Regions from separate parts of the Virgibacillus halodenitrificans genome, predicted to be linked through region 2. Evidence: predicted binding sites of a transcription regulator. Region 2 holds the regulator's gene; the other holds the start of a gene.
What was found. Region 2 encodes CtsR, which represses protease genes until heat stress. Its sites were predicted from a motif close to ATGGTCAATAAAGGTCAAACA; they were not measured.

Region 1 (16,367 bases), 520 kb from region 2:
GAGGACCTCATATTTACTGAAGCTACGAAACAATCGGGTAATGACTTTCTGGCCCATGTTACTACTCAGTGGGAAAAGGCTGCAAAAAAAGCTGAGGACTTTGATATTCGCACTGTCTATACCCGATTTGGGGTAATATTAGGTGAAGAAGGCTCCCTCCCTTATATGCAGCTCCCCGTAAAATTGTTTGCGGGAGGAAAAATCGGCAATGGAGAGCAGTGGCTTTCATGGGTTCATGTTGAGGATGTTGTTAGACTACTTGAGTTTTGTATTTTCAATAAAGAAATGAAAGGACCAATTAATGTAACTTCTCCCCATCCTAAAAGAAACAAAGATTTCATGCGTTCACTTGCCAATGTGTTGCATCGTCCTTACTGGTTGCCAGTACCTTCACCACTCATCAGGCTTGTTGTTGGAGAAATGGCGATTTTAGTCAATAAAGGACAATATGTATTGCCTCAGAAGGCACTCGATAACCAATTCGAATTTAGCTTTCCTTATCTTAAAGAAGCCTTACAACATATTAAGCAAAGACACCAAGACTTTAATAAATAACTTGATAATTATTCATTTATTTTTCCACAAAAAAATATTCATTTTGACAAAAAAAGTTATTCCCTTTTTCAATAATAATGTGTAAAATAAAAGTACCAAATTTAATGCTTAAAGCATAAATTACGAAAGAGATGAAATTTATAAAACATAAAACGTGTAAATTAAATAGGGAAGGCAAATGGTGCGCCACCAGCTTCTGCTGGTTCTAGTGGGTTCGATTCCCACCCCGAATTTTTGTTGAACGTTAACTAAAAATTCGAGGGTGGGCGCTGACTAGATTTCCTTAAAGGATATGTAGCATACCCACCTGGATGTAGGAGGGTATTTTTTATGTTAAAAAAGCGTGATTTGCATGAAGTGCCAGTATTATACCAGTTGATGTCTCACCCGGACGTCTTTCCCTATGTAAGACATAAAGCAGCTTCAAGCGATGAATTTTATTTCGTTACGAAACAAACAATGGAAGCCGAAGAAAATGGTGAGCTTATTTCCCGGACCATTACTGATGAAAACTATCATCCTATTGGCACAATCAATTTATTCGACATACAAAATAATCATGGATTTTTAGCAACATGGATTGGTCAGCCCTATTTCGGAAAGGGTTATAACAAAGTGGCAAAGGAACAATTTTTTGATGAATTATTTTATGTTCACGACATTGAAGGTATCTTTATGAAAGTACGTAAAACGAATAAGCGATCCTTAGGGGCAGTACTTAAATTACCTTATGCTGCACTTGCAAACGCAACTTATCCACATGTGTATAATCAGATTAATAAACAGGCTGATGTGTATGATTTATTTATTATTACTAAAGATCACTATCTTGCATATCAACAATTTGCCAACTCAGAAAGTAACCTAACAGAAGAAGATGCAATGTAATAGTATATTTTTCTTTATATCTACCCATCCTATATAAGAAAGCGCAAGTGGCCTCACCAAAACATGTTAAAGACTTTGCATAGTCAGACATTGGTGCTGGACATTGACCGAACTTTTTATTTTAAAAAGATAGGGTGATTGTATGAAACAAAGTTCAAAGGGAAACCAAAGAGAACGTTTTCTCTCCAAAACCCAAGAAGTGCTTTACCAAAAGGAATTTAAGCAAGCTGACCAAGTATATAGACAGTTATCTAAAAAAGGAAGCCGTGGATAAAAACCAGCTTCCTTTTTTATCCACATTTATACACAGGCTGTGTATAAACGCTAAGAAAGCCTACTGTAATAAGTATAAGTTATCAACATTATTTCATCGCAGAGTTGTGTATATCTGTGGATAACGGGGATAACTTTTATGAATAACTAAGGAGAATTAACTTTGAAGCTGTTATGCCTGTGGATAAACAATCTTTGTTGTTTTCTGTAGAGAAACATTTGCTGCTGCATATGCTTCGTAAATATTCGAACCAAATCCATAACCAACAGAAAGCTGTGAGGAAATAAACTGTAGTACTGTTTGCCAAATAACTGTTTTCTTGACGTTCCATAAATAAATATGTAACGTTTCTTTATCCTGTATTTCAATTTCAAAATCTTCTTCGTAAAAAATAAGTCGCAAAACCTTACATATAGCTAAGCTAGTAATATCCTCATGCTTAATGATTATACAACTGGTCAATTATATCCCCTCCTCAGTTCTTATTTAGTACATTTTACTATATGTTATTATTTAGAACAAATATTTAACAGTGCTCACCCTTTTACATGATACGATTAAAATGAACTACGAGCATATAAACTTTTAAAATAACTGAGTGTGATAACATGAGTGTTGATCAAATATCGTATAATATAAGGTTTTTTAGGGACCAACAGAATTGGACGCAAAAGGAATTAGCTGAAAAGTTATCAACCTCCCGTTCTGTCGTTGCTAAGTGGGAGAGTAATACTGTTACTCCAGATGTGAATGCACTTATTAAGCTGAGCAATTTATTTAGTGTATCACTTGATCATCTTACTGGTAATCATACTTTTCGAGACGATTTATTAAAGGATTTCAAACGAATCTATAGTTCATCCTCAAAGAGTTTTGATGAAGATGTAGTAGAACTTGTTGAATATCTGATGACACATCCTAAGCTAAAAAAAGATATTTATCGTTTAAAAGAATTATCAAATAGAAAACAACAATCCATACATAATCTTCTAAGTGAACTCATTGATCAAATAGAGCAAATTTAAAAGGTCGAGCTGAAAAAAATTTCAGCTCGATCTTTTTTTTGGTATATATGTTGGAATTACCCAATGATTGGTAAAATAGAAAAACTGAACTGACTTGGAAGACCATAAAGAATTACTTAAAAAAATGTATGGCAGATTATCTTGCCCTCCTGCTGATTTATTTCTCCTCCGGCGGATACTTTTGCTCTCCTGCCGATTGTCTCCTTCACTACTTCGCATTATCCAATACCGCCTCCCACCCTTAGGCATGCCTATAAATTCAACCTTTTTATAGAGAATAAATTTCCCTTGACACTCTGTGTTATCTGTTATACATTAAATATAACAGATAACACAACGTAAAGGGTGTGGCATAAGTTGCTTATACAATTGGATTTTGAATCCAAGGAACCAATATATTTACAATTAATCCATCAAATAATTGAAGGGATTGCCAAAGGCCAGTTGAAACCTGGCGAAGACTTACCATCTGTGCGTTCTCTCGCTTCAGATATTGGGGTAAATCTTCATACAGTTAATAAATCGTATCAACAGTTGAAACAGGAAGGATTTATTTTAATTCACCGGCAAAAGGGTGTCGTAGTAAACCCTGAGGGTGTACCTTCAGCAACTACTGCTTATATAAAGCAGCTTTCACATAAGCTACGTCCTCTAATCTCTGAATCAATCTGCAGAGAAATGGATGAGCAAGCCTTTTTAAATGTTTGTAGTGATTTATATAAAGAATTTATGACAGAAAGGCAGGGAAATTAAATGGAAGTGATACCAATCCTTCTTTTGCTAGTTATCCAGATTCCTGTTTATATTTCGATTATTTTTATCCCGTACTGGACCAGAAAGACTGAAAGTTTTGGGGTGTCCATCCCGGAAGAAGTATATTTTAACAATGAGCTAAAGAAAATGCGCAAAAGTTATGCCTGGTGGACTGGGATTCTGAGTATAGTGGTAACAATCGTATTTATTTTATCAGCTACTACTCTCGACACAGAAAAGAAAATCAGCTTATTTTTTAGTGGCCTACTTATCTTGTACATTATTAGTAGTTTTTTCATTTATATTCACTTTCACAAACAAATGAAACAACTAAAAGATCAAAATAATTGGGTGAAAATTAGAACCCAGCAAGTCACGATTAATACAGAATTTCGCCGGCAAAAACTAACCTATTCCAATCTATGGTTTATTGTAGCGTATGTATTAGCTTTTATAATGATTTTAATCACTTTTCAACTTTATGATCGTATACCAGAGCGAATACCTACCAAATATAATTTTTCAGGAGAGGTAACTAACTGGTCGACGAAAACGTATCGATCTGTTCTTATGATACCTATCATGCAAATCTATTTAACATCACTTTTCTTATTCATTAATGTAATGATTGCAAAGGCGAAACAACAGATTCATACAACAAACCCAGAGGATTCCATCAGAAGAAATATCATTTTCCGACGAAGATGGTCTCTCTATACCGTTATTTCCGGAATAGCTATGAGTATTTTATTTTCTGCGATTCAAGTATCCTTCATTTTTCCGATTAACCAGAAATGGTTGGTATTACTATCCATCATTATTTCTATTATGTTGACACTTGGTGCCATTTTGCTCGCGATTACCACTGGGCAAGGAGGAAGTCGTTTAAGTAAACCATCAGAAGGCCAACAATTATCCATAGACAGGGATGATGATAAGTATTGGAAGCTAGGTCAGATTTACTTTAATAAAGATGATCCTACCTTGTTTTTAGAAAAAAGATTTGGTATCGGCTGGACGGCAAACATGGCAAGACCAATGTCTTGGGTTATATTGCTGGCTATTATTCTTTTAGCAATAGGGATACCTTTGTTATTAAATTTATAAATATTAACCTTTTATCGGCTTCGAAGAATGGAAGATAGAACAGAAATTACTATAAAATACCGATTGGAGTGGTAATATGCAAGAAATCTGGAGTTCCATAAACTGGGCAGTCATCGCCCCATTGATTGTTATTCAAGGTATATTATTAATTATTGCACTAATTGACTTGGCAAAAACAGCACAAACTAACGGCCCTAAGTGGTTGTGGTTCCTTATAATTTTTTTCATTAATATCATTGGTCCAATCCTTTATTTCCTGTTTGGCAGGAGGCAAGGATAAATGAATTTGTTAACCGTAAAAAACTTATCAAAAAAATATCGGGATACCTATGCTGTGAAAGATGTTGAATTCGCGTTTCCTAGTCAAACTTGTATTGCTTTACTCGGTCCTAATGGTGCTGGAAAAACAACTATTCTTCGTATACTAGCAGGGCTTTTGAAACCCACTTCCGGTGAGATTATATTTAATGAACATGAGCAGAGGAAGGACTTCCGTTCCGATATTGGTTATTTACCACAACACCCTGTCTTCCATGAGTGGATGACAGGAAACGAATTTCTCATTCACAGTGGAAGGCTTGCTTTATTATCTAAAGAAGAAGCAGCTAAGCGAGCAAATCAGTTATTAGATAAAGTCGGGATTGCTGAGGCTAAGAACCGGCAAATTGCAGGATATTCCGGCGGTATGAAACAACGCCTTGGTATTGCTCAAGCCATTATTCACAAACCAAAATTATTGCTTCTAGATGAACCGGTGTCATCTTTAGACCCGATCGGCAGAAGAGAAATATTAAATTTGATGCAACAATTGAAGAAAGAAATGTGCCTTCTTTTTTCCACTCATATCCTGACAGATGCTGAAGAGATTAGCGATGAACTACTTTTATTAAACAGAGGTAAGCTATTTGAATCAGGTAAACTGAGTGATTTACGGCAAAAATATCAAACTGCTACTATTGACATAGAATTTAAAGACAATTCAACTGCTTACCTTGAAAAGCTTCTTCGTATACCCTCGATCATTAACGGCTACAAGGGGCAAAATACTATCCGTCTCACGGCGGAAGACATTTCTAAGGCACGGAAGGATATTTTAATAAAGGCTGTGCATGAAGAATGGCCCTTGGAATATTTTTCGATCAATAAAGCTTCCTTGGAAGAATTGTTTATAAAGGTGGTGAATGGATAATGCAATGGTCAGCACTTTTTAAAAAAGAAATGCTGGAAAACTGGCGGAATAAAAAGTGGCTCTGGTTTCCGCTAGTAATGATTTTGATTGCTATCATGGATCCTATCTCCAATTATTATTTACCACAAATTATTAAATCGGTAGGCGGTCTACCAGAAGGGGCTGTCCTTGAATTACCTGAATTTACGCCGGTAGAGGCTATCATGATGAGCTTAGGCCAGCTAAGCAGCTTGGGAGTTTTGATAATTGTGCTAATATCCATGGGTTCAATCGCTTCCGAGAAAAAAAGTGGGGTTATTGAATTAATTCTTGTGAAGCCTGTTTCCTACGCAAATTACATTACAGCAAAATGGGCATCCCTGTTCGTGTTAATATGGACAGCACTCTTCCTTTCTTTAGTTTGCAGTTGGTACTATATTAATATTTTATTTGGATCGTTTTCCTTGCTTCAGTTAATACAAGTTACTTTTTTCTATGGAATTTGGCTTACATTAGTAATAACTATCTCTATATTCTATAATTCATTATTTCACACTCCTGGCCTGGTAGCCTTTCTATCCGCTGGAACGGTTATAGCTATGAGTGTGCTCACAAAAGTGTTTCACCATGTTTTGACATGGAGTCCAAATAAAATCTCGGAATATATTCATACAATGCTTCTTACTGGTGAAATTCCTTCCGAGCTTATTGCTACCTCCTCCGTTACAGCTGGATGCATTGGGTTGTTGCTGTTTTTATCAATAATTATCATACAAAAAAAAGAACTGGGCTCCCGTTAGGGCCCAGTTCTACTTGACTTTCCATATAGTTATTCTGCGTATAAAAATATAGGTCAATAGATAAATAACAAATGCAATTCCTATTAGCTGAAGGAAATAGGTGATATCAATTGTTGCATATATCTCTTTAAAGAAATCAAAAACCCATCCTTTGGCTATTCCTAGCAATAGCATAACCATAAGAATTCCAAGTACACTCCCTCCACCAGCTAACCCATACTTATAAAATAAGAGCCCAATCATAAACATGACGGAAAACAGGAAGAACATGATGGATGTATCAATAACAATTCTACTGTACCATGTATCCTCTAAAAAATATGCCAGATGTAAAAAATGAAAATTATCCATCCCAACTATACCATTTATATAACTCACAGCCTCTTGAAGCATACTTGCAATTGTGGAAAACAATAATGAAAGAGAAAGAAAAAAGATACCGAAACTAATAAACAAATTCCTTCTTGTTGCTCCCATTTTAATGGAAAAAGGGATCGCTTCTTTTACAGATAGAAAACCTAAAATTGCACAATAGATATAAATAGGAGCTGTAAGGGAAAAAGCCATCATGCCATTTTCTATAGATAGTAAAAAATAGGCTACTGCCATTGTCAAAACTAAGATGCTTAATAAGATCGTCCAAAAGATGGCCATAGAATAACGAAAGTCTGATACATAGAAATATAATAAGCCCTTAAGTTGTTTTTTCATCGTTAAGCTCCCTTCCTTTTATCTGTTAAATACACCATCAAATCCTGGATAGGTATACTTTCGGCCTGTAATCCTATTTCCGCAGCTTCTTCCCTGTTTCCATAAATATAGGCTGTCATCATACCGGCAATTTGTTTCTTTTCAAGTATTCGCTTATTTTGTATAAAGCTTTCCACTTGTTCTGCATTTCCAGTTACAGCACAAGTATGCTCGCGCAGTACATCGGTCTCCTCTTTAACAATTAAATTCCCTTCCTCCAAAATTAAAATCTCTTCAAACATGAGACTGACCTCGTCAATCAGATGTGTGGAAAAAATGATCATTCGTTTCTCTTCCTCATACTCCCTTAATAACAGTTCATAAAATTTCTTTCTTGCTACGGCATCAAGGCCAATATACGGTTCATCAAAAATGGTGATAGCTGCCTTGCTGGCCAGACCTACAATAATTCCCAATGATGATTCCATGCCTTTAGACAATGTCTTTATTTTTGCGTTTACATTTAACTTGTACTCACGTACCAAATCGTTAGCTAATTGCTGATCCCATTTTGGATAAAAATAAGAAAAAATCTTTAGTACGTTTTTAACTTTCAAATCTCGTTTAAAATTATTTCCTTCTTTTATTAAACAAATGGCTTCATTTAATCGTTGATTATCAAATGGATCTTCACCATCAATACGAATTTTCCCTTCTGTTGCCAGGATATTCCCAGCCAGTATATCCATAAAGGTAGTTTTCCCAGCTCCATTCCTTCCAAGCAATCCATAAATTTTAGGTTCATCTAACGTGAAGGAAACTCCTTTCAAAGCAATGTTGTCCTTGTAGCGCTTCGTTAAGTTACTCACTTCAATTTTCATCATCAGGCTCCTCTCTCTTCATTAATTCCATTAATTGATCAGGAGAAATCTTTAATTTCTTCGCTTCGCTTTTTAATGGGCGGATAAAATTCTTATAAAAAGTTTCTTTACGCTTTTCAATTAAAATAATTTGTGCATCTTTAGTAACAAACATCCCCACACCTCTCCGTTTATAAAGAATTGATTCAGCAACAAGTTCATTAATTCCTTTAGCAGCTGTAGCCGGGTTAATTTGATAGTAAGCTGCAAATTCATTTGTCGATGGGACTCTTTCTTCAGGCTTCATCGTTCCATTAATAATGGAGTCTTCTATTTGCTCTTTAATCTGAAGAAAAATTGGTTTATTTTCATCTAAAGTATTTTTCATTCGCTCACCTTCGTTGTTTGGTTCATTACTTATGTAACTAACCATATAACTTCTTAAGTTAATTGTCAAGTTATTTTCAGAAATTAATGAAAAATAATTGTTAGTTTATAACCATTTATATTTTATTAGGTTCTACTGCAAATGTTGGGGAAACGTATTTAGTAATTTCATAGTTGGAGGAAACTGCGACGTAACTTTATTAATGAAAAGCTCAGTGAAATATTTTGGAGAAGTGCCCCATTGATTTGCGTTTCAGGCGGACGCTTTCACACCTCCGGGTACAAGCGCGACATCTGCTCGTTACCTCACAGTGGCTTCTTTGCCGCCCGGCATGGCTTCAGCCGCTTCCTCCGCTACGCTCCGTGCAGGGTCTTCAGGCTCATGCTTTTCCGGCAGGAGCCGCGGGCCAAAAGGACGTTGGTCATGCAATCGTTGCCACAAATGTTTTCGGTGGGACGAGTTAGCGCAGTCCCAGGACGTGACGTTCTTAGATTGCCGCCCTCCACTCCAATAAATTCTTACACAGCACATTCTGGGTGTTTCCGAACGCAATTTTTCTTCGTAGATATAATAGTAAATAGTAGCGAAGGGGAAATATGAAGACTCCTGTGGGAGGAGAGGCCTCGATGAGATCCCGGAACGCGCAGCGTGAGGAAGCTCATCAGCCGCCCACGGAAAGCGGAATATTTCCCCGTAGCGGTGATTTACGCAGCCTCTATATTCTTAGTTAGTTCGGAGTTTATCTATTTTCCGAATTATTGAATAACCCTAACATATTTATTAGAACCATATTTTAAAACAGCAAAAAAGTATCCCCTACGTATAAGAGGATACTAACTAACTTCTTCGATCATTTTTTGTACTGGATGTTGCTCTGGCTCAACTAAATAATTTATGCCATCTGTACGTATTACTATATTACCAAATGCTGCAGTGGAATAAATAAAAGAATTGACTTTGGTTAAATTTCTAATTACCCTATCAACAGGGTGCCCATAATCATTCTGCTTGCTATACGTTAATATAGCGACTTGAGGACTTACCTCTTTTAAAAAACCTAACGAAGTACTTGTATTCGACCCATGATGTGCAACTTTTAAAATTTCCGCCTGTAAATTATGTTTTTTAATAAATTCCTTTTCTTGCTCTATCTCTACATCACTCATAAGTAGAAAATCCATTTTATTATAAGTTAACTTTAAAACAATAGAAGATTGATTATTTGTTTTCATTTTCTCAAATGCATTTAGAATCTGTATTTTCAGTTCACTGTCCACTTTCAGCTGGTCATCAATTTTGGCTATTTGTACAGGGATTTCTTGCTTCCGAATTTGACGAACATATTTACCATATGTCCGGGTAGTGTGAAGCTTGCCCGAATCCACTATCTTTTTTATGGGTATCTGACCCATAACATGTGGAAGCCCCCCGATATGATCAACATCGGGATGTGTTACTACAAGCAGATCTATACTCTTGATGCCCTCCTTTTTTAAATATGAAACGATTCTCTCACCAGCATCTGGGGGGCCACCATCAATTAAAATGTTTTTATTCTGAGGGGTTTGGATTAATATACTATCACCCTGGCCTACATCTATAAAATGAACCTCCATATCCATTTGTCTTTCTTTAGCATAAGAAGAAGCCGGAAAAAGAGTAATTACTGTGAAGAAAACGATAAATAGGAAAAAGGTGTTTTTCACCATATCATTCCATCCTTCATAATAGGTTAGCTATAGTTTCACACAATGCTATCCATATTATGAGTAGAAGAGATTTATTTCATTCCTGTAATTGAATTGAATCCTTATTATAAATGATCCAACTTTCTTAGGTATTCAAACCATAGCTATAGTTAATCTGCAGTAAAACCACAGATATGTTACCTAGCAGTATAATTCTACTTTGCGAAACATTGATTAACCCAAACAAATATTTTGACCAGAAATAAAAAAACGCCACATGAGGATGGATTTTCCTCATATGGCGCTTTAACTTACCGATTAAGCTTTTTTTACAATAATATCTTCTTCAATAAAGTCTACATGAACATTTTTTACAGTTTCTTCTTCCAGAATTAAATCAGTTAACTGATCTTCAATCTTATCTTGGATTACTCTTCGTAAAGGTCTTGCGCCAAAGCGGCGGTCGTAGCCAATTCGTACAAGCTCATGCTTTGCTTCCGGTGTAATGGTAATGGAAATATTACTTTCTTCCATATTTTTCTGTAAATCCTCAAGCATAAGATCGACAATTTCCATTAAGTTTTCTTCTGTTAGTTCATTGAAGTTAATAATGGCATCAAATCGGTTTAGAAATTCCGGCTTAAAATAAGCTCCCAAATTCTCTAGAGTAGATACTGATTCGTGTGCTGCTTTATTAAAGCCGACACTAATTTCTTTCACCCCAGTACCTGCATTACTAGTCATTATAATGACAGTTTCTTTAAAGCTGACTGTTCTACCTTGTGAGTCTGTTAGATGTCCGTCTTCCATAATTTGTAGGAACATATTCTGTACATCGGGATGCGCCTTTTCAATTTCATCTAATAATAAGATAGAGTATGGGTTACGACGTACTTTCTCTGTTAATTGGCCTGCTTCCTCATGACCTACATAGCCTGGAGGTGAACCAATAATTTTAGATACTGCATGTTTTTCCATATATTCACTCATATCAAGGCGAATCAAGGCGTCCCTCGTGCCAAATAGTTCTTCTGCTAGTGCTTTTGTCAATTCAGTTTTACCTACACCAGTCGGTCCTACAAATAAGAAGGAACCAATTGGACGATATTTGGACTTCAGTCCTGCACGACTACGTCTAATAGCTTTCGCTACTTTTTCCACCGCATCTTCTTGTCCGATTACTTTAGCACCTAAATTTGCTGATATATTGTTAAGCTTTTCTCGATTTTCTGCTTGTAGCTTAGTTACAGGTATTCCCGTTTTCTCTTCAATAATCAATTCAATATCAGAAATATCTACATCAATAACCTGTGCTTCGTCTTTTGCTTTTTCATACTGCTTTTGTAGTTGGATCTCCTGATAGCGAAGATTTGCTGCACGTTCGTAATCCTCTTTTTCTGCAGCCTGTTCTTTTTCCTTAATGATCTCATTTAATCGATGTTCAATGGAATCAGAATCTTTTTCTGCATTTTTCAGATTCAGCCGAGATCCTACTTCATCCATTAAATCAATCGCTTTGTCTGGTAGGAACCGGTCTTGTATATAGCGTTGCGATAATGTTACGAACGACTGTATAGCCTCGTCTGAATAGCGCACTTCATGGAAGCTTTCATAACGATCTTTTATTCCGTTTAGTATTTGTACTGCTTCTTCCACGGAAGGTTCTTTTACAATAATTGGTTGGAAACGACGTTCTAATGCAGCATCTTTTTCAATTTGACGATACTCTTTTAATGTAGTTGCCCCAATTAATTGCAATTCTCCTCTTGCTAACGCAGGCTTTAAAATATTCCCGGCGTCCATTTGAGAACTTTCAGCAGTCCCGGCACCTACTAATAGATGAATCTCATCCACGAAAAGGATGATGTCCTGTCGAGATTGCAGCTCCTGAATTAGTTGCTTCATCCGCTCTTCGAATTGCCCACGTACTCCTGTATTCGCAACCAAGGAAGCTACATCCAATAAATATATTTCCTTGTTCATTAGTTTAGCAGGAACATTGCCTTCAGAAATTTTTAAAGCCAATCCTTCCGCAATAGCTGTTTTACCTACACCTGGTTCACCAATAAGAACAGGGTTGTTTTTATTTCTTCTATTCAATGTTTCAATGACACGTTTTACTTCAATGTCTCGACCGATAACAGGATCAATAAGCCCTGCATTGGCCGCACGGGAAAGATTTTTTCCTAATTGGTCAATAAGACCATTATTATTACCTTGTTTTTGTTTCGTTGTTGTTCCCATTTTTGAAGAACCGTTACCTTGGAAAAATTGATTAGAAAATGCATCGTGTGCATTTCCACTAAATGATGAATCAGAGAGGTTCATCATTTTACCTTGGATCTCCCGGAAACAAGTATTACATACATGCATTTGCATCTGCTCGCTATTAATTTGCATTGTAACATTAATGCTTGCTGGATTTATTCCACATTGTTGACATTGCATTTTCCATTCCTCCTATTAGTTATAATTCATTTATCTAAAATTGTTGTTAAGCATGTTTACTAAGGTCAATAAAATAAGTTTGACTTTGACTATATTTGACCTTTGATTCATATTATACTCTGACCTTTTTTGACTTTCAAGTACTTTGATCAAAATTCTTTTTGGGTTTTTAAAAAATTTTATTAGGTTTGTTCCCACTACTATCTATTCCACAATTTCCTAAATAAAAAACAGGTGAATCTATTTAGATCCGACCTGTTTTCTGCTCTATTAATTTTTCACTTTTTCTTTATTACGCAATTCGACTCTTCTTATTTTACCGGAAGTAGTTTTAGGTAATTCCCTCAAAAACTCAATCTTTCTTGGATACTTATATGGAGCAGTCCATTCCTTCACATGATTTTGCAGTTCTTTGACTAAAGCTGAATCCTCCTGCACGCCTTCTCGTACAACTACAAACGCTTTAACAACACTACCTCGGATCTTATCAGGGCTTGCTACAACAGCACATTCTTGAACAGAGGGGTGTTTTACAAGCGCATCTTCTACCTCGAATGGCCCGATTGTATATCCAGAGCTAATGATAATATCATCACTTCTTCCCTCAAACCAGAAGTAACCATCCTTATCCTTGGAAGCCTGATCTCCAGTTAAATAGTAATCACCACGACGGGACATTTTCGTTTTCTCATCATCCTTATAATATTCTTTGAATAATGCTGGACAGTTGAGCTTAACTGCAATATCTCCAACTTCGCCAATTTCAGCCGGCTCCCCCTTCTCATTAATAATCTCAACCTCATTTCCTGGAGTAGGTTTTCCCATTGAGCCAGGTCTTACTTCCATATCTTTCATAATACCAAGTAATAATGTATTTTCTGTTTGTCCATAACCATCCCGTACGGTAATATTAAAATACTTTCTGAAGATATCAATAACCTCTACATTTAATGGTTCACCTGCAGATACTGCACTATGAAGAGCCGGTAATTGGTATTCATCCAGGTTTTCCACTTTTGCCATTATACGATATTCCGTAGGTGTACAGCACAGTACATTAATCTCTTTATCCTGCAATAGCTGTAAATATTTTTTTGCATCAAATTTTCCGTTATACACAAATCCGGTCGCACCAGAACCAAGGACAGATAAAAACGGACTCCATATCCATTTTTGCCAGCCAGGGCCCGCTGTTGCCCATACTTTATCTCCTTCATTAATACATAACCAATTTTCTGCTGCTGTTTTGAAGTGAGCATACCCCCAACCGTGTGTATGTACGACGCCTTTTGGGTTGCCGGTAGTCCCTGATGTATATGGAAGAAAAGCAATATCATCTCTTGTGGTTGCTGCGATATCTAATTCGTCAGATGCTTCTTCTTTTAACACATCCAAATTCAACCAACCATCTTGGTCATTCCCAACGACGAACTTCTTCAATTGTTCATATTCATTAATCCCATTATATTGATTCACAAACGGATAATAGCTTACAACACCACTCACTTCTCCATGTCTTACTCTATACTGTAAATCCTTTGTTTTAAGCATTTCTGAACTCGGGATAATTATAATTCCAGTTTTTAATGCTGCCAAATAAACTTCGTATGCCTCTATTAACCTTGGTATCATAACAAGTATTTTATCACCTTTACTTAATCCTGAATCAAGGAAAGCGTTACCAATTTTGTTCGTATTTTTAATTAATTGCGTGTAAGTGATAGATTTTTCATTTCCAAGCTCATCTTCCCATAGTAGTGCTGTCTTACTTGGATCCTTTGCGTATTTTTCCATTTCCATCACAATATTATAATCTTTTGGTGCGATTAGCTCTTCTCTGTTCACTATGACTCATCTCCCCAACAAAGTTTCTATATAATTATATCAAAACTTTCGAAAATTTTAAACAGATGAACTTTTTAACGCTAGCATTTCTTTCTATATTTAAAGTTAAAACAATTCGATATAAATGTTACAATTGAACTATTGATGAAGGAGGCTCTATACATGAGATATAGAAGAAATGCACCCTTTCGATATGCATTTGAACACCCACTTACTGCACATTTTTATATTTCAAAGGTTAATAATGAAATAGTAAAGTCTTCTAATGGCGAAGCTACCATCATTGATATAAGCCCGGATGGAGCTCGGCTAAATACTTCTCTGCATTTACATCCTTCAGCTGACAATTTGATCCAGCTTATTCTTACCTTTAAGTTAAACAATCAAGAATTTGATATTAGAACCGAGGTCATATGGGAAAAACCAAAAGCGAAATCATATGACTATGGAGTTCAATTTATAACGGATGATGTGACCAAAAAACAACTCACAGAGCAGTTAAAAATATATGCAAGGAACCATGTGACAGATAGTATTTGATAGGAGGCGGCCAAATGAGACTAGAATCAATAAAACACGATCAACAAATGATTATGAATGGTATTCAAGATATGGTATTTATTATAGATGTAAAACCAGGCCCCTCCTTTCATTATAGTTTTCTTAACATTGCTGCTATGAAAGGTACTGGTTTATCTGAAATAGTAATAGGAAAATCTTTTCATGAGGTGAATGCAGAATCAAAAGCAAATCTGCTCGAAAAAAAATATAGTCTTACCTGCAGAGAGAAAAAAGTTACTACCTATGAGGATTCTTTTCTTTCTGCTAGTAATGAGACATTATACTCCAAGACTACATTAACCCCTCTTTTCAGCAAGAATAATGAATGCACTACGATAGTTGCTGTTGTAAAAGATATAACAACGGAAAAAAAAGCAAAGCAAGAAGCAGACAAATCCAGAAAAAAATTGCTTGAAAGCAATCAGCGATACCAATCTCTTTATGCCTATAATTTAGATGCAATTGTGTCTGTTGATTTTAATGGTAAAATTTTAAACGGAAATGCAGCTGCAAGTTCCATCACGGGTTATGATATTGAAGAAATACAGGGAAAGAGCTATTATGAATTTGTTATCCAAGAAGATATCCCTAAAGTGGAGGAACATTTTAATGAAGCTCTTAATGGGAACTTCCAGGAACTCCATTTAGCAATAAAGAGTAAATCCGGGAAAGAAATAAAGCTTATGTTGAAGTTTAATCCAATTATTATAAACACAGAGGTAACTGGTGTTTACAGTATCTTTAAAGACATTACGGAACAGGAGCAAACACTGGATAAATTAAGACAAAGCGATGAGCGTTTTCGTATTATATCGGAACATGGACATATACTGATTACGTTATTAGATAAAAACGGAATAATTAAATATGTATCTCCTTCCTATCAAGACATTTTAGGATATAATTTTGAAGAATATAAAGAGAAGCTGTTTTTGCATAATACCCATCCTGAAGATCGCCCGAAGCTAAATGAACAAATTTTGCAATCCATTAAACAAGGAAAATCATGTACATTAAAATTTAGACAACAGCATCGTACAAGAGGATGGATCTGGACAGAGATATCTGCTGATCCTATCTTTAATGATGAAGGAAGTTTTGTTCAAATGATGGTTTTAACAAGAGACATTACGATGCAGCGAGAATATGAAAAGCGACTGGAATATTTAGCAATGTATGATTCTCTAACAGAGCTTCCAAATCGGCGCTACTTCAATGAGCATTTAGAAAAAATGGTGAAGGATTTCAATCAAGGTGAGTCATCCGCAATGATCAGTCTCTTTGTGTTGGATATTGACCGTTTTAAAGACATTAACG
Region 2 (16,367 bases):
TTGAAGAGAACGAAATCGTTTTAAAGGAAGATAATAGTTATAGGGAAAGTTAAAAATGGTTTTCTACAATATAAAATATACTTTTATGTAGAGATGGGACAAATGGTTGTTTGTATGTCACATGGATTGGTTGATTCAAAGGATAGAGTAAAGATAGTAATTATGGAATTGCTTTAACAGCCGATTTCACACTTAAAATGGTTATATGTACACAGAAAAGGAAAGTAATGAATAGTAGAGGCAGGGCTACGGGAAGGATCTTTTGTATATTTATATACATATACCTCTTTGTTAGAAGATGATCAGAGACCTTCATCATGTCGATAAAGCTACCTGTCAGTTATAGACTGGCGGTTTTTTATGTTTTTGCATAAATAACACCTTTTTATGAGCGAAATTGCTTTGAGAATAGAAGAGAAGCAAACTGTAATTTCAGTGATTTTTATAGAAAATCTTAACTCATGCTTTGTACAATTCCAAATATCGTGAAAGATTTAGTTTTTTTAGGTATACTATTTTATAATATGGACTGGAGTGATGAATGGTGTCAGAAGAATTAAATGAACATATGCGAGTTAGAAGAGAAAAATTAGGTGCTTATAAGGAGCAGGGATTGGATCCTTTCGGTGGTAAATTCTCCAGGTCACATCTTGCAAATGAATTGCAAGCAACCTATGATTCTTTTTCAAAGGAAGAATTGGAGGAAAAGCAAGAGATTGTTACAATCGCTGGAAGAATGATGACCAAGCGTGGAAAAGGGAAAGCTGGTTTCGCTCATCTCCAAGATTTGAGTGGTCAGATTCAAATCTACGTACGAAAAGATGATATTGGTGAACAGGCCTATGAGATATTTAAATCTACTGATATGGGAGATATTATTGGCGTAACAGGGATTATGTTTAAAACAAAGGTCGGGGAGCTATCCGTTAAAGCAACAGAATTCCATCTATTGACCAAATCATTACGCCCTTTACCAGAAAAGTATCATGGTTTAAAAGATATCGAGCAACGTTACCGTCAGCGCTATCTTGACTTAATAACAAACATGGATAGCAGAGAGACGTTTGTTTTACGGAGTAAGATTATCCAATCCATGAGACGTTATTTAGATGGACAAGGGTACCTTGAAGTTGAAACACCGATGATGCACGGAATTCCAGGAGGGGCGTCTGCTCGTCCGTTTGAAACACACCATAATGCTTTAGATATTCCATTATATATGCGTATTGCTATTGAATTGCACTTAAAACGACTAATCGTCGGAGGACTTGAAAAAGTTTATGAAATTGGACGGGTGTTCCGAAATGAAGGTGTATCCACCAGACATAACCCGGAATTCACTATGATGGAACTATATGCTGCATATGATGATTATCACGATATAATGTCATTAACAGAAAATATGGTAGCCCATATTGCTAAAGAAGTACTTGGATCTACTACTATTATATATGACGATAAAGAAGTAAACCTGGAACCAGAATGGACCAGACTTCACATGGTAGATGCAGTAAAAGAACAAACAGGTGTTGATTTCTGGCAGCAGATGAGCGACGAACAAGCACGTGATTTAGCTAAAGAGCATGGAGTAGATGTACAAGAAACAATGACATTTGGACATGTTGTTAATGAGTTTTTTGAGCAAAAAGTAGAAGAAACTCTAATTCAACCTACTTTCATTTACGGCCACCCTGTGGAAATTTCCCCATTGGCCAAGAAGAATAAAGAGGATCAACGCTTTACAGACAGATTTGAACTATTCATCGTTGGGCGGGAGCATGCCAATGCCTTTAGTGAGCTAAACGATCCGATTGATCAACGTGAACGGTTCGAAGCACAAGTGAAAGAAAGAGCGGAAGGGAATGACGAAGCGCATCTAATGGATGATGACTTCCTTGAAGCATTGGAGTATGGTATGCCTCCAACTGGCGGCTTAGGAATTGGGATAGACCGTCTGGTTATGCTATTAACAAACTCACCGTCAATTAGAGATGTATTGCTATTCCCGCAAATGAGAAATAAGTAAGACAGTAAAAGAACACTTCTTAAATAGGAGTGTTCTTTTTATAGGATTTTACAAGTGCATGGGAAGATTAATATATCAAATAATTTGAATTATATTTCTTAATAAAAACACTTGCTTTTGAAAAACAAACATGGTAAATTTAATATCGTTGCTCAAGCAACTATAACAAGTACTTTAACGAATTGCTGAAATAAAATTTCAAAAATCTATTGATTGTAACTTGAAATTATGTTATATTAATAAAGTCGCTAAATTGCGAAACAACTTCTAAAGATAAAAGTTATTTTAAAAAGTTGTTGACAAAGTTTAAGTGACCTGATATAATATAAAAGTTGCTTCGATAAGAAGCGAACAAAACATTCGTTCTTTGAAAACTGAACAAAACAACCAGTATGTCAAGAAAAACATGACGTTTTTCGTTAATTTTTAAAAAGCCAGAAGTTAACGCTTCTGCAGCTAAGACATGAGATAAGATTGATTGGTGTCGATCTTATTCAAACTTTTATGGAGAGTTTGATCTTGGCTCAGGACGAACGCTGGCGGCGTGCCTAATACATGCAAGTCGAGCGCGGGAAGCAAGCTGATCCTCTTCGGAGGTGACGCTTGTGGAACGAGCGGCGGACGGGTGAGTAACACGTGGGCAACCTGCCTGTAAGACTGGGATAACCCCGGGAAACCGGGGCTAATACCGGATAATACTTTTCATCACCTGATGGAAAGTTGAAAGGTGGCTTTTAGCTACCACTTACAGATGGGCCCGCGGCGCATTAGCTAGTTGGTGAGGTAACGGCTCACCAAGGCAACGATGCGTAGCCGACCTGAGAGGGTGATCGGCCACACTGGGACTGAGACACGGCCCAGACTCCTACGGGAGGCAGCAGTAGGGAATCTTCCGCAATGGACGAAAGTCTGACGGAGCAACGCCGCGTGAGTGATGAAGGTTTTCGGATCGTAAAGCTCTGTTGTTAGGGAAGAACAAGTGCCGTTCGAATAGGGCGGCACCTTGACGGTACCTAACCAGAAAGCCCCGGCTAACTACGTGCCAGCAGCCGCGGTAATACGTAGGGGGCAAGCGTTGTCCGGAATTATTGGGCGTAAAGCGCGCGCAGGCGGTCCTTTAAGTCTGATGTGAAAGCCCACGGCTCAACCGTGGAGGGTCATTGGAAACTGGAGGACTTGAGTACAGAAGAGGAGAGTGGAATTCCACGTGTAGCGGTGAAATGCGTAGAGATGTGGAGGAACACCAGTGGCGAAGGCGACTCTCTGGTCTGTAACTGACGCTGAGGCGCGAAAGCGTGGGGAGCGAACAGGATTAGATACCCTGGTAGTCCACGCCGTAAACGATGAGTGCTAGGTGTTAGGGGGTTTCCGCCCCTTAGTGCTGAAGTTAACGCATTAAGCACTCCGCCTGGGGAGTACGGCCGCAAGGCTGAAACTCAAAAGAATTGACGGGGGCCCGCACAAGCGGTGGAGCATGTGGTTTAATTCGACGCAACGCGAAGAACCTTACCAGGTCTTGACATCCTCTGCAATCGGTAGAGATACCGAGTTCCCTTCGGGGACAGAGTGACAGGTGGTGCATGGTTGTCGTCAGCTCGTGTCGTGAGATGTTGGGTTAAGTCCCGCAACGAGCGCAACCCTTGATCTTAGTTGCCAGCATTTAGTTGGGCACTCTAAGGTGACTGCCGGTGACAAACCGGAGGAAGGTGGGGATGACGTCAAATCATCATGCCCCTTATGACCTGGGCTACACACGTGCTACAATGGATGGAACAAAGGGAAGCAAAACCGCGAGGTCAAGCAAATCCCATAAAACCATTCTCAGTTCGGATTGCAGGCTGCAACTCGCCTGCATGAAGCCGGAATCGCTAGTAATCGCGGATCAGCATGCCGCGGTGAATACGTTCCCGGGCCTTGTACACACCGCCCGTCACACCACGAGAGTTGGTAACACCCGAAGTCGGTGAGGTAACCTTTTGGAGCCAGCCGCCGAAGGTGGGACCAATGATTGGGGTGAAGTCGTAACAAGGTAGCCGTATCGGAAGGTGCGGCTGGATCACCTCCTTTCTAAGGATTTAGAACGGAACGCCGAGGACCTTCGGGTCTTCCGGTAAGGACATACATGGTTGTTTGGTTCAGTTTTGAGAGAGCGAATCTCTCTTTTTGTACCTTGAAAACTAAATAAGAGTAACAACGACATCAAATAAAAAGCTGAGGCGACTGCTCAGCGACGTACGGACTGGACTGACCCGTAGGAGATAAAGGAAACACGATGAATGTAAATGAATCGATGTTGACTTATTGTACGAAGGGGAAGGAAGTCGCGCTAGTCGCTAGGAGCCAAAGCTAGATTTAAATAAAAGCAAGGCTAAGAAATTAGCACGCTTATTCATTGTAAAAATAGTTAAGTGAATAAGGGCGCACGGTGGATGCCTTGGTACTAGGAGCCGAAGAAGGACGGGACTAACACCGATATGTCTCGGGGAGTCGTAAGTAGACATCGATCCGAGAATTTCCGAATGGGGGAACCCACTGTTCGTAATGGAACAGTACGCATAGCTGAATACATAGGCTATGTGAGGCAGACCCGGGGAACTGAAACATCTCAGTACCCGGAGGAAGAGAAAGCAAATGCGATTTCCCAAGTAGCGGCGAGCGAAACGGAATTAGCCCAAACCAGAAAGCTTGCTTTCTGGGGTTGTAGGACACTCCTTTGGAGTTACAAAGGAATTCTTTAGATGAATCGATCTGGAACGATCAGCCACAGCAGGTAAGAGCCCTGTAATCGAAAAGGAATTCTCTCCGGAGTGTATCCTGAGTACGGCGGAACACGAGAAATTCCGTCGGAATCCGGGAGGACCATCTCCCAAGGCTAAATACTCCCTAGTGACCGATAGTGAACCAGTACCGTGAGGGAAAGGTGAAAAGCACCCCGGGAGGGGAGTGAAAGAGAACCTGAAACCGTGTGCCTACAAGTAGTCGAAGCCCGTTTATGGGTGACGGCGTACCTTTTGTAGAATGGACCGGCGAGTTACGATCCCATGCAAGGTTAAGTGGAAGACACGGAGCCGCAGCGAAAGCGAGTCTGAATAGGGCGATTTGAGTATGTGGTCGTAGACCCGAAACCGTGTGATCTACCCATGTCCAGGGTGAAGGTCAGGTAACACTGACTGGAGGCCCGAACCCACGTATGTTGAAAAATGCGGGGATGAGGTGTGGGTAGGGGTGAAATGCCAATCGAACACGGAGATAGCTGGTTCTCTCCGAAATAGCTTTAGGGCTAGCCTCAAGGAATGAGTACTGGAGGTAGAGCACTGATTGGACTAGGGGCCCTCATCGGGTTACCGAATTCAGTCAAACTCCGAATGCCAGCTACTTAGACTTGGGAGTCAGACTATGGGTGATAAGGTTCATAGTCGAAAGGGAAACAGCCCAGACCGCCAGCTAAGGTCCCAAAGTATACGTTAAGTGGAAAAGGATGTGGAGTTGCCCAGACAACCAGGATGTTGGCTTAGAAGCAGCCACCATTTAAAGAGTGCGTAATAGCTCACTGGTCGAGTGACTCTGCGCCGAAAATGTACCGGGGCTAAACGTATCACCGAAGCTGCGGATTGTTCTTACGAACAATGGTAGGAGAGCGTTCCAAGTGCTGTGAAGTCAGACCGTGAGGACTGGTGGAGCGCTTGGAAGTGAGAATGCCGGTATGAGTAGCGAAAAAAGAGTGAGAATCTCTTTCACCGAAAGCCTAAGGTTTCCTGAGGAAGGCTCGTCCTCTCAGGGTTAGTCGGGACCTAAGCCGAGGCCGAAAGGCGTAGGCGATGGACAACAGGTAGATATTCCTGTACCACCTCATGAGCGTTTGAACGATGGGGGGACGCAGTAGGATAAGGAATGCGCACCGATGGATGTGTGCGCCCAAGCAGTGAGAAAGTTGGATAGGCAAATCCGTCCAACAATTTCAAGCTGTGATGGGGAGGGAAATAGAGTACCGAAGTTCCTGATTTCACACTGCCAAGAAAATCCTCTAGTGAGTTCATAGGTGCCCGTACCGCAAACCGACACAGGTAGGCGAGGAGAGAATCCTAAGGTGAGCGGGAGAACTCTCGTTAAGGAACTCGGCAAAATGACCCCGTAACTTCGGGAGAAGGGGTGCTCCTTTAAGGAGGAGCCGCAGTGAATAGGCCCAAGCGACTGTTTAGCAAAAACACAGGTCTCTGCGAAGCCGAAAGGCGAAGTATAGGGGCTGACACCTGCCCGGTGCTGGAAGGTTAAGGGGAAGCGTTAGCTTACGCGAAGCGCAGAACCGAAGCCCCAGTAAACGGCGGCCGTAACTATAACGGTCCTAAGGTAGCGAAATTCCTTGTCGGGTAAGTTCCGACCCGCACGAAAGGTGCAACGACTTGGGCACTGTCTCAACGAGAGACCCGGTGAAATTATACTATGCGTGAAGATGCGCATTACCCGCGACAGGACGGAAAGACCCCGTGGAGCTTTACTGTAGCCTGATATTGAATGTTTGTACAGCTTGTACAGGATAGGTGGGAGCCTTGGAAACCGGAGCGCCAGCTTCGGTGGAGGCATCCGTGGGATACCACCCTGGCTGTACGACCATTCTAACCCAGGGCCGTGATCCGGTCCGGAGACAGTGTCAGGCGGGCAGTTTGACTGGGGCGGTCGCCTCCCAAAAGGTAACGGAGGCGCCCAAAGGTTCCCTCAGAATGGTTGGAAATCATTCGTAGAGTGTAAAGGCAGAAGGGAGCTTGACTGCGAGACCTACAAGTCGAGCAGGGACGAAAGTCGGGCTTAGTGATCCGGTGGTTCCGCATGGAAGGGCCATCGCTCAACGGATAAAAGCTACCCCGGGGATAACAGGCTTATCTCCCCCAAGAGTTCACATCGACGGGGAGGTTTGGCACCTCGATGTCGGCTCATCGCATCCTGGGGCTGTAGTCGGTCCCAAGGGTTGGGCTGTTCGCCCATTAAAGCGGTACGCGAGCTGGGTTCAGAACGTCGTGAGACAGTTCGGTCCCTATCCGTCGTGGGCGTTGGAAGTTTGAGAGGAGCTGTCCTTAGTACGAGAGGACCGGGATGGACACACCGCTGGTGTACCAGTTGTTCCGCCAGGAGCATAGCTGGGTAGCTACGTGTGGCAAGGATAAGTGCTGAAAGCATCTAAGCATGAAGCCCCCCTCAAGATGAGACTTCCCATCACTTCGAGTGAGTAAGATCCCTCAGAGACGATGAGGTTGATAGGTCCGAGGTGGAAGCGTGGTGACACGTGGAGCTGACGGATACTAATAGATCGAGGACTTAACTAATTTTCTTCTTTGATCGTCGTTGTTTTTCTCTTATTTAGTTTTTAGGGTATAAATTTAAAAAAACCCTTGCATTTTTTCACGAAAATGCATATAATATGTCTTGTCCTTGTTTTTAAGGATGGTCTGGTAGCAATAGCGGAGAGGTCACACCTGTTCTCATGCCGAACACAGAAGTTAAGCTCTCCAGCGCCGATGGTAGTTGGGACTTTGTCCCTGCAAGAGTAGGACGCCGCCAGGCGGACATGTTATTATTTAAGAAGTGAAAAATGTATTGGAGGATTAGCTCAGCTGGGAGAGCACCTGCCTTACAAGCAGGGGGTCGCAGGTTCGAGCCCTGCATCCTCCACCATTTATGCCGGCCTAGCTCAATTGGTAGAGCAACTGACTTGTAATCAGTAGGTTGGGGGTTCAAGTCCTCTGGCCGGCACCATTATCTTATATACTATATACAATTAATATGATGTTATAATTACATCTAGTACGAGCCATTAGCTCAGTTGGTAGAGCATCTGACTTTTAATCAGAGGGTCGAAGGTTCGAATCCTTCATGGCTCACCATTTGCGGGTGTGGCGGAATTGGCAGACGCGCTAGACTTAGGATCTAGTGTCTTCGGACGTGGGGGTTCAACTCCCTCCACCCGCACCATTTAATTGTATATGCGGAAGTAGTTCAGTGGTAGAACACCACCTTGCCAAGGTGGGGGTCGCGGGTTCGAATCCCGTCTTCCGCTCCAAGCCATAGCCGGGGTGGCGGAATTGGCAGACGCACAGGACTTAAAATCCTGCGGTAGGTTCTACCGTGCCGGTTCGAGTCCGGCCCTCGGCACCATTTAGCGCCCGTAGCTCAATTGGATAGAGCGTTTGACTACGGATCAAGAGGTTAGGGGTTCGACTCCTCTCGGGCGCGCCATTATACGGGAAGTAGCTCAGCTTGGTAGAGCACATGGTTTGGGACCATGGGGTCGCAGGTTCAAATCCTGTCTTCCCGACCATTTAAATAAGGGGCCTTAGCTCAGCTGGGAGAGCGCCTGCCTTGCACGCAGGAGGTCAGCGGTTCGATCCCGCTAGGCTCCACCAATTATTACATTCGTTCTTTGAAAACTGAACAAAACAACCAGTATGTCAAGAAAAACATGACGTTTTTCGTTAATTTTTAAAAAGCCAGAAGTTAACGCTTCTGCAGCTAAGACATGAGATAAGATTGATTGGTGTCGATCTTATTCAAACTTTTATGGAGAGTTTGATCTTGGCTCAGGACGAACGCTGGCGGCGTGCCTAATACATGCAAGTCGAGCGCGGGAAGCAAGCTGATCCTCTTCGGAGGTGACGCTTGTGGAACGAGCGGCGGACGGGTGAGTAACACGTGGGCAACCTGCCTGTAAGACTGGGATAACCCCGGGAAACCGGGGCTAATACCGGATAATACTTTTCATCACCTGATGGAAAGTTGAAAGGTGGCTTTTAGCTACCACTTACAGATGGGCCCGCGGCGCATTAGCTAGTTGGTGAGGTAACGGCTCACCAAGGCAACGATGCGTAGCCGACCTGAGAGGGTGATCGGCCACACTGGGACTGAGACACGGCCCAGACTCCTACGGGAGGCAGCAGTAGGGAATCTTCCGCAATGGACGAAAGTCTGACGGAGCAACGCCGCGTGAGTGATGAAGGTTTTCGGATCGTAAAGCTCTGTTGTTAGGGAAGAACAAGTGCCGTTCGAATAGGGCGGCACCTTGACGGTACCTAACCAGAAAGCCCCGGCTAACTACGTGCCAGCAGCCGCGGTAATACGTAGGGGGCAAGCGTTGTCCGGAATTATTGGGCGTAAAGCGCGCGCAGGCGGTCCTTTAAGTCTGATGTGAAAGCCCACGGCTCAACCGTGGAGGGTCATTGGAAACTGGAGGACTTGAGTACAGAAGAGGAGAGTGGAATTCCACGTGTAGCGGTGAAATGCGTAGAGATGTGGAGGAACACCAGTGGCGAAGGCGACTCTCTGGTCTGTAACTGACGCTGAGGCGCGAAAGCGTGGGGAGCGAACAGGATTAGATACCCTGGTAGTCCACGCCGTAAACGATGAGTGCTAGGTGTTAGGGGGTTTCCGCCCCTTAGTGCTGAAGTTAACGCATTAAGCACTCCGCCTGGGGAGTACGGCCGCAAGGCTGAAACTCAAAAGAATTGACGGGGGCCCGCACAAGCGGTGGAGCATGTGGTTTAATTCGACGCAACGCGAAGAACCTTACCAGGTCTTGACATCCTCTGCAATCGGTAGAGATACCGAGTTCCCTTCGGGGACAGAGTGACAGGTGGTGCATGGTTGTCGTCAGCTCGTGTCGTGAGATGTTGGGTTAAGTCCCGCAACGAGCGCAACCCTTGATCTTAGTTGCCAGCATTTAGTTGGGCACTCTAAGGTGACTGCCGGTGACAAACCGGAGGAAGGTGGGGATGACGTCAAATCATCATGCCCCTTATGACCTGGGCTACACACGTGCTACAATGGATGGAACAAAGGGAAGCAAAACCGCGAGGTCAAGCAAATCCCATAAAACCATTCTCAGTTCGGATTGCAGGCTGCAACTCGCCTGCATGAAGCCGGAATCGCTAGTAATCGCGGATCAGCATGCCGCGGTGAATACGTTCCCGGGCCTTGTACACACCGCCCGTCACACCACGAGAGTTGGTAACACCCGAAGTCGGTGAGGTAACCTTTTGGAGCCAGCCGCCGAAGGTGGGACCAATGATTGGGGTGAAGTCGTAACAAGGTAGCCGTATCGGAAGGTGCGGCTGGATCACCTCCTTTCTAAGGATTTAGAACGGAACGCCGAGGACCTTCGGGTCTTCCGGTAAGGACATACATGGTTGTTTGGTTCAGTTTTGAGAGAGCGAATCTCTCTTTTTGTACCTTGAAAACTAAATAAGAGTAACAACGACATCAAATAAAAAGCTGAGGCGACTGCTCAGCGACGTACGGACTGGACTGACCCGTAGGAGATAAAGGAAACACGATGAATGTAAATGAATCGATGTTGACTTATTGTACGAAGGGGAAGGAAGTCGCGCTAGTCGCTAGGAGCCAAAGCTAGATTTAAATAAAAGCAAGGCTAAGAAATTAGCACGCTTATTCATTGTAAAAATAGTTAAGTGAATAAGGGCGCACGGTGGATGCCTTGGTACTAGGAGCCGAAGAAGGACGGGACTAACACCGATATGTCTCGGGGAGTCGTAAGTAGACATCGATCCGAGAATTTCCGAATGGGGGAACCCACTGTTCGTAATGGAACAGTACGCATAGCTGAATACATAGGCTATGTGAGGCAGACCCGGGGAACTGAAACATCTCAGTACCCGGAGGAAGAGAAAGCAAATGCGATTTCCCAAGTAGCGGCGAGCGAAACGGAATTAGCCCAAACCAGAAAGCTTGCTTTCTGGGGTTGTAGGACACTCCTTTGGAGTTACAAAGGAATTCTTTAGATGAATCGATCTGGAACGATCAGCCACAGCAGGTAAGAGCCCTGTAATCGAAAAGGAATTCTCTCCGGAGTGTATCCTGAGTACGGCGGAACACGAGAAATTCCGTCGGAATCCGGGAGGACCATCTCCCAAGGCTAAATACTCCCTAGTGACCGATAGTGAACCAGTACCGTGAGGGAAAGGTGAAAAGCACCCCGGGAGGGGAGTGAAAGAGAACCTGAAACCGTGTGCCTACAAGTAGTCGAAGCCCGTTTATGGGTGACGGCGTACCTTTTGTAGAATGGACCGGCGAGTTACGATCCCATGCAAGGTTAAGTGGAAGACACGGAGCCGCAGCGAAAGCGAGTCTGAATAGGGCGATTTGAGTATGTGGTCGTAGACCCGAAACCGTGTGATCTACCCATGTCCAGGGTGAAGGTCAGGTAACACTGACTGGAGGCCCGAACCCACGTATGTTGAAAAATGCGGGGATGAGGTGTGGGTAGGGGTGAAATGCCAATCGAACACGGAGATAGCTGGTTCTCTCCGAAATAGCTTTAGGGCTAGCCTCAAGGAATGAGTACTGGAGGTAGAGCACTGATTGGACTAGGGGCCCTCATCGGGTTACCGAATTCAGTCAAACTCCGAATGCCAGCTACTTAGACTTGGGAGTCAGACTATGGGTGATAAGGTTCATAGTCGAAAGGGAAACAGCCCAGACCGCCAGCTAAGGTCCCAAAGTATACGTTAAGTGGAAAAGGATGTGGAGTTGCCCAGACAACCAGGATGTTGGCTTAGAAGCAGCCACCATTTAAAGAGTGCGTAATAGCTCACTGGTCGAGTGACTCTGCGCCGAAAATGTACCGGGGCTAAACGTATCACCGAAGCTGCGGATTGTTCTTACGAACAATGGTAGGAGAGCGTTCCAAGTGCTGTGAAGTCAGACCGTGAGGACTGGTGGAGCGCTTGGAAGTGAGAATGCCGGTATGAGTAGCGAAAAAAGAGTGAGAATCTCTTTCACCGAAAGCCTAAGGTTTCCTGAGGAAGGCTCGTCCTCTCAGGGTTAGTCGGGACCTAAGCCGAGGCCGAAAGGCGTAGGCGATGGACAACAGGTAGATATTCCTGTACCACCTCATGAGCGTTTGAACGATGGGGGGACGCAGTAGGATAAGGAATGCGCACCGATGGATGTGTGCGCCCAAGCAGTGAGAAAGTTGGATAGGCAAATCCGTCCAACAATTTCAAGCTGTGATGGGGAGGGAAATAGAGTACCGAAGTTCCTGATTTCACACTGCCAAGAAAATCCTCTAGTGAGTTCATAGGTGCCCGTACCGCAAACCGACACAGGTAGGCGAGGAGAGAATCCTAAGGTGAGCGGGAGAACTCTCGTTAAGGAACTCGGCAAAATGACCCCGTAACTTCGGGAGAAGGGGTGCTCCTTTAAGGAGGAGCCGCAGTGAATAGGCCCAAGCGACTGTTTAGCAAAAACACAGGTCTCTGCGAAGCCGAAAGGCGAAGTATAGGGGCTGACACCTGCCCGGTGCTGGAAGGTTAAGGGGAAGCGTTAGCTTACGCGAAGCGCAGAACCGAAGCCCCAGTAAACGGCGGCCGTAACTATAACGGTCCTAAGGTAGCGAAATTCCTTGTCGGGTAAGTTCCGACCCGCACGAAAGGTGCAACGACTTGGGCACTGTCTCAACGAGAGACCCGGTGAAATTATACTATGCGTGAAGATGCGCATTACCCGCGACAGGACGGAAAGACCCCGTGGAGCTTTACTGTAGCCTGATATTGAATGTTTGTACAGCTTGTACAGGATAGGTGGGAGCCTTGGAAACCGGAGCGCCAGCTTCGGTGGAGGCATCCGTGGGATACCACCCTGGCTGTACGACCATTCTAACCCAGGGCCGTGATCCGGTCCGGAGACAGTGTCAGGCGGGCAGTTTGACTGGGGCGGTCGCCTCCCAAAAGGTAACGGAGGCGCCCAAAGGTTCCCTCAGAATGGTTGGAAATCATTCGTAGAGTGTAAAGGCAGAAGGGAGCTTGACTGCGAGACCTACAAGTCGAGCAGGGACGAAAGTCGGGCTTAGTGATCCGGTGGTTCCGCATGGAAGGGCCATCGCTCAACGGATAAAAGCTACCCCGGGGATAACAGGCTTATCTCCCCCAAGAGTTCACATCGACGGGGAGGTTTGGCACCTCGATGTCGGCTCATCGCATCCTGGGGCTGTAGTCGGTCCCAAGGGTTGGGCTGTTCGCCCATTAAAGCGGTACGCGAGCTGGGTTCAGAACGTCGTGAGACAGTTCGGTCCCTATCCGTCGTGGGCGTTGGAAGTTTGAGAGGAGCTGTCCTTAGTACGAGAGGACCGGGATGGACACACCGCTGGTGTACCAGTTGTTCCGCCAGGAGCATAGCTGGGTAGCTACGTGTGGCAAGGATAAGTGCTGAAAGCATCTAAGCATGAAGCCCCCCTCAAGATGAGACTTCCCATCACTTCGAGTGAGTAAGATCCCTCAGAGACGATGAGGTTGATAGGTCCGAGGTGGAAGCGTGGTGACACGTGGAGCTGACGGATACTAATAGATCGAGGACTTAACTAATTTTCTTCTTTGATCGTCGTTGTTTTTCTCTTATTTAGTTTTTAGGGTATAAATTTAAAAAAACCCTTGCATTTTTTCACGAAAATGCATATAATATGTCTTGTCCTTGTTTTTAAGGATGGTCTGGTAGCAATAGCGGAGAGGTCACACCTGTTCTCATGCCGAACACAGAAGTTAAGCTCTCCAGCGCCGATGGTAGTTGGGACTTTGTCCCTGCAAGAGTAGGACGCCGCCAGGCAAAGCAAAAAGCATTGTGATACATAACGTATCTCAATGCTTTTTTTGTATTTACAATTAATATTGTTAACTAAAGGGCTCTATACTAAATGTGGTACTCACTTTTAGACTCTCTCAAAAATAATAGAAACATTACTTGAAAGCTCTGGATAATATTGATGTCGACCATAGCATATATATTAAGAGGTGACGATTGCTATTGTTGTGCATACAGCTTTACATAAGGTAAAATATAAGAAAATTAAGTTAGTTAGGGGGGACAGACACTGGAGGACATCTTAGAGCATATAGCTGATGATGATTTTTTCCTAATGATGACAAGAATTATAGTAGCACTTGTGTTATCTGGTCTAATTGGCTTTGAGCGAGAGTTGAAAAATCACTCAGCTGGTTTCCGTACACACATATTAGTAGGAGTTGGAGCATGTCTAATGATGCTTCTATCCCTCTATGGTTTTGAGGAATGGATTAATAAATATGAAAATATAAGGTTCGACCCTGCAAGGATCCCATCATATGTAATTAGTGGAATCGGATTTTTAGGAGCAGGTACCATCATTGTTTACGGAGGTACCATTCGAGGGTTAACGACTGCGGCCTCTATATGGACCGTTGCCGGACTTGGTTTGGTAGTTGGTGCTGGAATGTATGCGCCAGCCATATTTACTACTTTTGTAATCTTGCTGAGTCTTATATTTTTAAATAATCTCGAGAAGCTTTTCACAAAAGGAAGTAAAACTTCATTAATTGAAATTGTAGCTCACCCTCAGTTAGAAATTGGTCAGGTAGTTTCCATTTTTGAAAGCGTCAATTTGCAAATTAAAAAAGTGGAAATTATTAAATTGGAAAGTAATATGATAAATATTTTTATTAGAATTGAACCGAATAAGCAGACAGATCCTGTTCTGGTGTTTGATCGTATTGCATCAATTGATGAGGTGAAGAGTGTGAATGAATTAAAGTAGCACTCTTTTCACTTCTTTTTTCCCTCTTGTAAAAAAGAAAACGTTTGCTTTGTGATCTACAGGTTTTGTTTCCCCCGTTTTTGTCAAAGATTAATAGTGAACATACTATTTGCATCTTTGTTTGATTATCGTATAATATAGGTAATGTCAAAGATAGTCAAAGTCAAAACATATGTGATAAGGGGGTGGGCATATGAGTAATATTTCCGATATTATTGAACAGCATTTAAAGAAAATCTTGCAAGCTAAAGGTCAAGATGTAATTGAAATAAAAAGAAGTGAGGTTGCAGATCAGTTTCAATGTGTCCCCTCGCAAATAAATTATGTGATTAACACAAGGTTTACTGTGGAAAAGGGTTATATAGTAGAGAGTAAACGTGGAGGCGGTGGCTATATCCGTATTATGCGGGTGAAGCACCAAGACAAATCAGAATTAATTGATGAAATTATTGAAATGATTAATCCAACTGTTACACAGCAGGCTGCTGTAGATGTGCTTGAACGTCTTTTAGAGGAAGATTTGATTACTACTCGGGAGGCAAAGCTCATTCTAAGTGCAATTGGACGAAATACATTGGCCTTTCAGCTGCCGTTAAGAGATGAAGTACGTGCTCGATTACTAACAGCAATGCTATCAACTTTAAAATATTTAAATGAGTAAGGAGGTATCTGTGGTGGAATGTCAGGAATGTCATGAAAGACCTGCAACACTTCATTTTACTCAGGTAATCAATGGAAATAAAACAGAAGTGCATGTGTGTGAAGTGTGTGCCAAGGAAAAAGGTTATATGTCGTATCCAGAGGATGGTTACTCCTTGCACAATCTGCTTTCAGGGTTATTTAACTTTGATTCCTTGAAACAAGAATCCAACAGTGAAGGTATATTTAACCAAGTTAAAGAATTACAATGCCCCAAGTGTGAAATGAGTTATTCGCAATTTAAGCGTGTAGGTAAATTTGGGTGTGCAGTTTGTTATGAAACATTTGCTGATCGATTGGACCCAATATTTAAACGCGTACATGCAGGAAACACACAACATCATGGAAAGATTCCTAAACGCCAGGGCGGAGACCTTCATAAAAAGAAACAAATTAGTAACTACAAAACTCAGTTAAGGCATTTAATTGAAAGTGAAGCCTTTGAAGATGCGGCAAAAATAAGAGATAAAATTAAAGCACTTGAAAATGACACGGGTAACTCGGAAGCAGGTGATAACTCATGACATTGCAAAATTTTATGAATGAAGCAATTAGTCCATGGATGCGAGAAGAGGGACCAGACAATGACATTGTGCTAAGTAGTCGTATTCGTTTAGCTCGTAACTTTGCGAATACAACTTACCCCATTTTAGCTGACCCAAACCAGTTGGAAGAGATCCGGGACTTCTTTAAGGATAATTATGAAAAAAAATCTTTCCAGGAATATAAAGATTTTTCGTTTTTACCAATCCAGAATTTATCAGCAGTAGAGCGTCAGGTTTTAGTTGAGAAACATTTAATAAGTCCTCATTTAGTCAAGCATGCGGATACTGCAGCTGCGCTGATTTCAGAAAACGAGCAGGTATCTGTCATGATTAACGAAGAGGATCATATTCGAATTCAGTTTTATTTACCTGGGTTTCAGTTAAATAAAGCATTAGAAAAATCCTTTGAATTTGATGATTGGCTTGAAGAAAAAATTAACTATGCATTTGATGAAACAAGAGGTTATTTGACCAGTTGTCCAACAAATGTTGGAACAGGAATGCGCGCTTCTGTAATGATGCATTTGCCTGC

Region 1: BME96_RS03190 (ATP-dependent Clp protease ATP-binding subunit) is a predicted target of CtsR. The motif match lies at 12,761-12,781, and genes of this name have one in related genera.

Annotation. Positions count from the first base shown of each region.
Region 1 covers NZ_CP017962.1:619,813-636,179, reverse strand. Annotated here, with positions in the region: gene BME96_RS03255 (TIGR01777 family oxidoreductase) at 1-555, shown strand, start outside; gene BME96_RS03250 (GNAT family N-acetyltransferase) at 886-1,443, shown strand; gene BME96_RS19500 (YfhE family protein) at 1,586-1,717, shown strand; gene BME96_RS03245 (hypothetical protein) at 1,889-2,179, opposite strand; gene BME96_RS03240 (helix-turn-helix domain-containing protein) at 2,326-2,742, shown strand; gene BME96_RS03235 (GntR family transcriptional regulator) at 3,100-3,495, shown strand; gene BME96_RS03230 (DUF1648 domain-containing protein) at 3,496-4,602, shown strand; gene BME96_RS03225 (PLDc N-terminal domain-containing protein) at 4,679-4,882, shown strand; gene BME96_RS03220 (ABC transporter ATP-binding protein) at 4,883-5,791, shown strand; gene BME96_RS03215 (ABC transporter permease) at 5,791-6,570, shown strand; gene BME96_RS03210 (hypothetical protein) at 6,580-7,281, opposite strand; gene BME96_RS03205 (ATP-binding cassette domain-containing protein) at 7,284-8,144, opposite strand; gene BME96_RS03200 (GntR family transcriptional regulator) at 8,131-8,508, opposite strand; gene BME96_RS03195 (ComEC/Rec2 family competence protein) at 9,342-10,217, opposite strand; gene BME96_RS03190 (ATP-dependent Clp protease ATP-binding subunit) at 10,515-12,644, opposite strand; gene mbcS (acyl-CoA synthetase MbcS) at 12,915-14,489, opposite strand; gene BME96_RS03180 (PilZ domain-containing protein) at 14,652-15,029, shown strand; gene BME96_RS03175 (sensor domain-containing protein) at 15,044-16,367, shown strand, end outside.
Region 2 covers NZ_CP017962.1:99,103-115,469, forward strand. Annotated here, with positions in the region: gene BME96_RS00490 (helix-turn-helix domain-containing protein) at 1-53, shown strand, start outside; gene lysS (lysine--tRNA ligase) at 542-2,026, shown strand; rRNA gene BME96_RS00500 (16S ribosomal RNA) at 2,528-4,093, shown strand; rRNA gene BME96_RS00505 (23S ribosomal RNA) at 4,429-7,344, shown strand; rRNA gene rrf (5S ribosomal RNA) at 7,467-7,582, shown strand; tRNA gene BME96_RS00515 (tRNA-Val) at 7,618-7,693, shown strand; tRNA gene BME96_RS00520 (tRNA-Thr) at 7,699-7,774, shown strand; tRNA gene BME96_RS00525 (tRNA-Lys) at 7,827-7,902, shown strand; tRNA gene BME96_RS00530 (tRNA-Leu) at 7,906-7,990, shown strand; tRNA gene BME96_RS00535 (tRNA-Gly) at 8,004-8,078, shown strand; tRNA gene BME96_RS00540 (tRNA-Leu) at 8,086-8,173, shown strand; tRNA gene BME96_RS00545 (tRNA-Arg) at 8,178-8,254, shown strand; tRNA gene BME96_RS00550 (tRNA-Pro) at 8,260-8,336, shown strand; tRNA gene BME96_RS00555 (tRNA-Ala) at 8,346-8,421, shown strand; rRNA gene BME96_RS00560 (16S ribosomal RNA) at 8,573-10,138, shown strand; rRNA gene BME96_RS00565 (23S ribosomal RNA) at 10,474-13,389, shown strand; rRNA gene rrf (5S ribosomal RNA) at 13,512-13,627, shown strand; gene BME96_RS00575 (MgtC/SapB family protein) at 13,938-14,591, shown strand; gene BME96_RS00580 (CtsR family transcriptional regulator) at 14,785-15,252, shown strand; gene BME96_RS00585 (protein-arginine kinase activator protein McsA) at 15,266-15,814, shown strand; gene BME96_RS00590 (protein-arginine kinase McsB) at 15,811-16,367, shown strand, end outside.